2 linked regions of the Sagittula stellata E-37 genome follow. Each later gene encodes a partner of the first gene's protein in a complex. Links are inferred from orthologs where the notes say so. Each region holds a gene or a part of one and is shown in the gene's direction. Other genes may lie near its edges. The genes, in order: ABFK29_RS15065 and uvrB.

Region 1 (3,373 bases):
CGGACCACCCTCAGTGCGCCGCCGCGGCCCGATGCCCTATCCGCGCAGCGGTCCGCAGCCCCATCTGAAGACCTCCAAAGGACCGCGCCCCCCGTCGGCCCCGCGCTCAAGCCCAATGAGTATCCCGCGATTCGCATGCATCCCGCGCTGGCGGCCCAACGCGCCGCCGAGGCACAGACCCGCACCGCCGCCGCCGACAAAGCCCCTCAGGAACAGGCCCCGAAACCTGCGGCCCAGCCTGCGCTTGCCTCGATCCAGCCACTGCGGGCCCAGACCGCAGCCGCCGCCGTTCAGCCGCTGCGGCCGCAAACTGCCCCCACGCCCGCCCCCGCACATGCCCCTGCACAGGCCCCCGTAGCGGCGCCCGAAGAGACACCGCGCCCCGTCTTCCAGACTTCGCGGCGCAGGCTCGGCGTGACCTCCGGCGCGCTGATGTCCGCCTGAACAAAGAAAACACGCGGAACACAAGGCGAACACACCTTCCCCTTCCGGCGCCCCGGCGTTAGATTGGGGCAATGAGCAGCTACGACGAATTCGACGCTTTCGAGGCGTCTTCGCTTTCCGCCCGCGCGATGGCCGCGCGCCCGAACCCCTATCTGGACGAGCTGAACCCGGCCCAGAGGGAGGCGGTCGAACATCTCGACGGGCCGGTCCTGATGCTGGCCGGCGCCGGCACCGGCAAGACCAAGGCGCTGACCGCCCGGGTGGTGCACCTTCTGAACACCGGCCGCGCCCGCCCGAACGAGATCCTCAGCGTGACCTTCACCAACAAGGCCGCGCGCGAGATGAAGACCCGCGTCGGCAAGGTGCTGGGCCAGGTGGTGGAGGGGATGCCCTGGATGGGCACCTTCCACTCGATCTGCGTGAAGCTGCTGCGCCGCCACGCCGAACTCGTCGGCCTGAAGTCCAACTTCACCATCCTCGACACCGACGACCAGCTGCGGCTGCTCAAGCAACTGGTGCAGGCGCATGGCATCGACGACAAGCGCTGGCCCGCACGCCAGCTTGCCAACATCATCGACGGCTGGAAGAACCGCGCGCTGACACCCGACAAGGTGCCCGCCGCGGACGCCGGTGCCTACAACCACAAGGGACCGCGCCTCTACGCGGAATACCAGGACCGCCTGAAGGAGCTGAACGCCACCGACTTCGGCGACCTGCTCCTGCATATGGTGACGATCTTCCAGACCCACCCGGACGTGCTGGAACAATACCAGCGCTGGTTCCGCTACATCCTCGTGGACGAATACCAGGACACCAACGTCGCGCAGTACCTCTGGCTGCGTCTCCTCGCGTCGGCGCACAAGAACATCTGCTGCGTGGGCGACGACGACCAGTCGATCTACGGCTGGCGCGGCGCAGAGGTGGGCAACATCCTGCGGTTCGAAAAGGACTTTCCCGGCGCGCACGTGGTGCGCCTGGAACAGAACTACCGCTCCACCCCGCATATCCTCGCCGCCGCCTCCGGCGTGATCCGGGGCAATTCGAACCGGCTCGGCAAAGAGCTCTGGACCGATCGGGAAGAGGGCTGGAAGGTCCGCCTGATCGGTCACTGGGACGGCGAGGAGGAGGCCCGCTGGGTCGGCGAGGAAATCGAATCGATGCAGAACGGCACGCGCCGGATGCGGCCGTTCAGCCTCGACGAGATGGCGATCCTTGTCCGCGCCTCACACCAGATGCGCGCCTTCGAGGACCGCTTCCTGACCATAGGCCTGCCCTACCGCGTCATCGGCGGCCCGCGCTTCTACGAACGGATGGAGATCCGCGATGCCATGGCCTACTTCCGGCTGGTGATTTCGCCCACGGACGACCTCGCGTTCGAGCGGATCGTGAACACGCCGAAGCGCGGCCTTGGCGACAAGGCGCAGCAGACCATCCAGCGCATCGCGCGCGAGAACGGCGTACCCCTTGTGGACGGCGCCGCGCTGGCCATCGAACAGGGTGCGATCAAGGGAAAGGGTGCAAAGGCGCTCGGCCAACTGGTTACCGACCTCGCGCGCTGGGGCCAAAAGATGCGCGGCCCTGTCCGGGAGATTACTGAAGAAGTGGGCAAGATGGCTGCTGCGGGCGAGGCCGAGCAAATTTTTCGGATTGAATATGGAAAGCCGGAGATATCGCACATCGAACTCGCCCAAGAGATCTTGGAAGAGTCTGGCTACATCGACAGCTACTACCTACCGAAAAAAGATCCGGATGATCCAAATGAACAGCGAAAATTGAAGGATGCAGAGGCTGGCGGCCGGCTGGAGAACCTCAAAGAACTGGTCAAGGCGCTGGAAAGCTTCGAGAACCTGCAAGGTTTCCTCGAACACGTCAGCCTTGTCATGGACAACGATACCGACGAATCCGGCGCCAAGGTCTCGATCATGACGCTGCACGCCGCCAAGGGGCTGGAGTTCCCCGCCGTCTTCCTGCCGGGCTGGGAGGACGGCCTCTTCCCCTCGCAACGCTCCATGGACGAAAGCGGCGTGAAGGGGCTGGAGGAAGAGCGGCGGCTCGCCTACGTCGGCATCACCCGGGCCGAGGAGTGCTGCACCATCAGCTTCGCGGGCAACCGTCGTGTCTTTGGCCAGTGGCAGTCGCAGATGCCTTCGCGCTTTGTCGACGAACTCCCCGAAGAGCACGTGGAAGTCCTGACGCCGCCGGGCCTTTACGGCGGGGGCGGTTTCGGCGCGGCGCAAGGCGGCTTCGGCGACACTTCCTCGACGCTGGAAACCCGCGCGTCAGAGGCGAATGTCTACAATTCGCCCGGCTGGAAACGGCTGCAGGCGCGGTCGGGCGACCGCCCGATCAGCCAGCCGCGAGAATCGAAGACCCAGGTGATCGACATGCAGGCGGTTTCGGCCTTCACCATCGGCGAACGCGTGTTCCACCAGAAGTTCGGCTACGGCACTGTCGACGGGATCGAGGGCGACAAGCTCGAAATCGCGTTCGAGAAGGCCGGGACGAAGAAGGTCGTGGCCCGTTTTCTCTGCGCCGCCGACGACGTTCCGTTCTGACCTGACGCCAATCCGCAGCGTTGCCGCACAGACCCGGGGCGCCCGGGGGCCGAAATCCGCGCACCCCGCGCGCCGCCTGTTCGCAAGCGTCGCGCAGCGTGCTATCCCGTTGTCATCGCTTACGTTCAGGGAAGTCCCGTGCTCTGCAAGACACCGCTCCGGATCGCCGCCGCGCTGGCCCTATGCCTCTCGTCCGGCCCCTTGGCCGCGCAGGATCCGGTGGTCAACTTCTCGCCCGAAGACGCGGAGATGTCCGCCGCCATCGAAGAGGCGCGCAGCCATCTCGATTTCGTGCTGGCCCGGCTGACAACTGACGACGGCGGGCTGCACCCGGCGCTGAACCTCAAGGCGCGGCTGCCGGTGGATCACTTCGA
Region 2 (3,189 bases), 1.0 Mb from region 1 along the record:
CATATTAGCGGCAGGTTTTGGCAAATCTTTACTTTAGGGTAACTCGGTGGCGGGTCTCTCACAGTATGTAGCGGAGGCACTTTTCGCTTTTGTTATCAGATGGTCACGTCAAAGAAGCGCGGTAGGCGCTACGACCAAAGTTGGCAATATCGCGAACAGAAGATCAGCGGTTCGCGCATGTATTCGGCACTTCGCAAACCGGAAAACGGACAGCCCATCGTCACGCACATTGCGCGCGTTGAGAGCCTTGCCGACAGTTATTGTCAGCACCGCACTGGCGCGAAGGCGACCAGCGACTTACGTTGCGCTGCAGCGAGTGCACCGGACATGGCCACCGGTGTCGCAGACAGGAGACCGGGATGCACAACAATTCGCCGCAACAGATGCCCGTTCTGCAGGCCGCCGCACCGGATGTGCGCACGCGTGAAAAGCTTGAGGGCGGCAAACGTTTCGTCATGCACACGACCTTTTCTCCGGCCGGCGACCAGCCCACTGCCATCACGGAACTGACAGGCGGCATCAACGAAGGCGAACGCGATCAGGTTCTTCTTGGCGCGACCGGCACCGGCAAGACCTTCACCATGGCCAAGGTGATCGAAGAGACCCAGCGACCGGCGATCATCCTTGCCCCCAACAAGACGCTCGCCGCCCAATTGTACGGCGAATTCAAAGGGTTTTTCCCGGACAATGCGGTCGAGTATTTTGTCAGTTACTACGACTACTACCAGCCGGAGGCCTATGTCGCCCGGTCCGACACCTACATCGAGAAAGAATCCCAGATCAACGAACAGATCGACCGGATGCGCCACTCCGCCACCCGGGCGCTTCTGGAGCGCGATGACGTCATCATCGTGGCCTCCGTGTCCTGCATCTACGGTATCGGGTCCGTCGAGACCTACGGGGCAATGACGCAAGACCTTTTCGTCGGCAAGGAATACGACCAGCGCAAGGTGATGGCCGACCTGATCGCGCAACAGTACCGCCGCAACGACCAGGGGTTTTCTCGCGGGACGTTCCGGGTGCGCGGCGACGTGCTGGAAGTCTGGCCCGCCCACCTTGAAGACCGCGCATGGCGGCTGTCGTTCTTTGGCGAGGAGCTGGAAGGCCTGATGGAATTCGATCCGCTCACCGGAACGAAAACCGACACGTTCGAGCGCATCCGGATCTACGCCAACTCGCACTATGTTACGCCGCGTCCCACGATGCAGCAGGCGATCCAGGGCATCAAGAAAGAGCTGCGTCAACGGCTCGACCAGCTCGTCGGCGAGGCAAAACTGCTTGAAGCGCAACGGCTTGAACAGCGGACGAACTTCGATCTGGAAATGCTGGAGGCGACCGGTGTCTGCAACGGGATCGAGAACTACTCTCGCTACCTGACCGGCCGCGCGCCGGGCGAACCGCCCCCCACGCTGTTCGAATTCATCCCCGACAACGCCATCGTCTTTGCCGACGAAAGCCACGTCTCCGTGCCTCAGATCGGGGGCATGTACCGGGGCGACTACCGGCGCAAGTTCACGCTGGCCGAGCACGGTTTCCGCTTGCCGTCCTGCATGGACAACCGTCCGCTGAAGTTCGAGGAATGGGACGCCATGCGCCCGCAGTCGATCTTTGTCTCTGCCACACCTGCCGCGTGGGAGTTGGAGCAATCCGGCGGCGTCTTCACCGAACAGGTGATCCGACCCACCGGGCTTCTGGACCCCCAGGTAGAGATCCGGCCCGTCGAAATGCAGGTGGACGATCTTCTCGACGAGATCCGGAAGGTTGCCGCATCGGGTTATCGCACGCTGGCCACGGTCTTGACCAAACGCATGGCAGAAGACCTGACGGAGTACCTGCACGAGCAGGGCATCAAGGTGCGCTACATGCACTCCGACATCGACACGATCGAGCGCATCGAGATTCTGCGCGATCTGCGGCTCGGGGCCTTCGACGTGCTCGTGGGCATCAACCTGTTGCGTGAGGGTCTGGACATCCCGGAATGCGGCCTGGTGGCCATCCTCGATGCGGACAAGGAAGGGTTCCTGCGTTCCGAGACGTCACTGATCCAGACCATCGGGCGCGCGGCGCGCAACGCCGATGGCCGGGTCATCATGTACGCCGACCGGATGACCGGCTCGATGGAACGTGCCATCGGGGAGACCAACCGCCGCCGCGAGAAACAGATCGCCTACAACGAGGAACACGGCATCACGCCGGAGACAGTGAAGAAAAACGTCGATGATATCCTCGCCGGTCTTTATCAGGGCGACACCGACCAGTCCCGCGTCACGGCCAAGATCGACCCGAAGCACCAGGGCTCGAACATCCAGGCCGTGTTGGAGGGGTTGCGGAACGACATGCGCAAGGCGGCGGAAAACCTCGAATTCGAGGAAGCGGCTCGCCTGCGCGACGAGGTCAAGCGGCTGGAAGCGGTCGAACTTGCCGTAGCCGACGATCCGCTGGCCCGGCAGCAAGCGGTGGAGCGAGCCTCGGAGGAGGCGACCAAGTCCAGGGGCCGCTCGACTGCAGGACGACCGGGCCAACGCGGCGGAAACGTGAAGCGGCGCAAGCGCTAGCAGGATGAGTCGCGGCGATGGCTGCGCGTGCCATGTTGCGCACAGGTCTGGTCTTGCCGGTCAAGTCCCAGGCTCGCCATCGCGCCGTCCTCCGACTTCGTGCGTGCTATGTATTGTAGTGATCGCGCCGGTGCGTCAGCGCCTTCCTTCAGTGGGCGCCCTTGGCCGTCACCGAGTTCATTCGCGCATCCTGACTGGCCGCTGGCCGTCGGTATGAGGCCAGCGTATCGGGCGACGCGCTTGCTCCTCCCAGATCACTGTGCAAGCGTGCAAAAATGATCCGTGTCCTCGTTGCTTGCCTCTTCCTGCCCACGTTCGCCCTTGCCCAGAATAACGATTGGGCAAAGGCCATCGCCGCCGTCACGAAAACGTCCGACGCCTATATCGAGTACGGCCTGCGTGAATCGGGGAGCGGTTCGGTTCAGCAAGCTGTCGGGGTGGCCGGCGTCTTTACAGATATCGAAAAGCACCGCTGCGCCATTCTTGGCCGGATGCTTGGGCAGATCGACGTCATCTCCGAGCTGGAGACCTTCGACTATCCGCCGCTGAAGGACCGGCCCGATCCATTTGAAGCCGTGGAGATCGGCGTATCCCTGTCGAACTGGGTAGGTGAAGCGAAAACGGCGCTGGCCCA

The links.
Region 2: the proteins of ABFK29_RS15065 (region 1) and uvrB are in contact, whole or in part, in a crystal structure (PDB 7EGT), measured with the Thermus thermophilus proteins. The link is inferred for Sagittula stellata E-37 from one-to-one orthologs. Residues at the interface, in WP_096412145.1 of Thermus thermophilus: His654, Arg656, Phe657, Gln666, Asp668, Glu669, Lys680, Arg681, Leu682, Ser683, Lys685, Tyr686, Ala687; in WP_096411307.1 of Thermus thermophilus: Glu23, Leu25, Arg26, Asp27, Gly28, Glu29, Arg30, Phe31, Arg55, Glu326, Asp327, Phe328, Glu379, Ser382, Gln383, His398, Gly400, Arg401.

Annotation. Positions count from the first base shown.
Region 1 is NZ_CP155729.1:3,179,935-3,183,307, forward strand. The notes cover bases 120-3,257. They hold ABFK29_RS15065 (ATP-dependent helicase), read left to right. Parts: upstream 120-515; coding sequence 516-2,999; downstream 3,000-3,257. Other genes in these bases: ABFK29_RS15060 (hypothetical protein), read left to right, coding at 120-444; ABFK29_RS15070 (YegJ family protein), read left to right, coding at 3,138-3,257. Outside these bases: more of ABFK29_RS15060, read left to right, coding at 1-119; more of ABFK29_RS15070, read left to right, coding at 3,258-3,373. UniProt on the Escherichia coli protein: A helicase with DNA-dependent ATPase activity. Unwinds DNA duplexes with 3'-5' polarity. Translocates on single-stranded DNA with 3'-5' polarity. Initiates unwinding more efficiently from a nicked substrate than double-stranded DNA.
Region 2 is NZ_CP155729.1:4,209,344-4,212,532, forward strand. Bases 4-2,957 are described here. They hold uvrB (excinuclease ABC subunit UvrB), read left to right. Parts: upstream 4-359; coding sequence 360-2,555; downstream 2,556-2,957. Other genes in these bases: ABFK29_RS20100 (hypothetical protein), read left to right, coding at 2,831-2,957. In the rest of the region: more of ABFK29_RS20100, read left to right, coding at 2,958-3,189. UniProt on the Escherichia coli protein: The UvrABC repair system catalyzes the recognition and processing of DNA lesions. A damage recognition complex composed of 2 UvrA and 2 UvrB subunits scans DNA for abnormalities.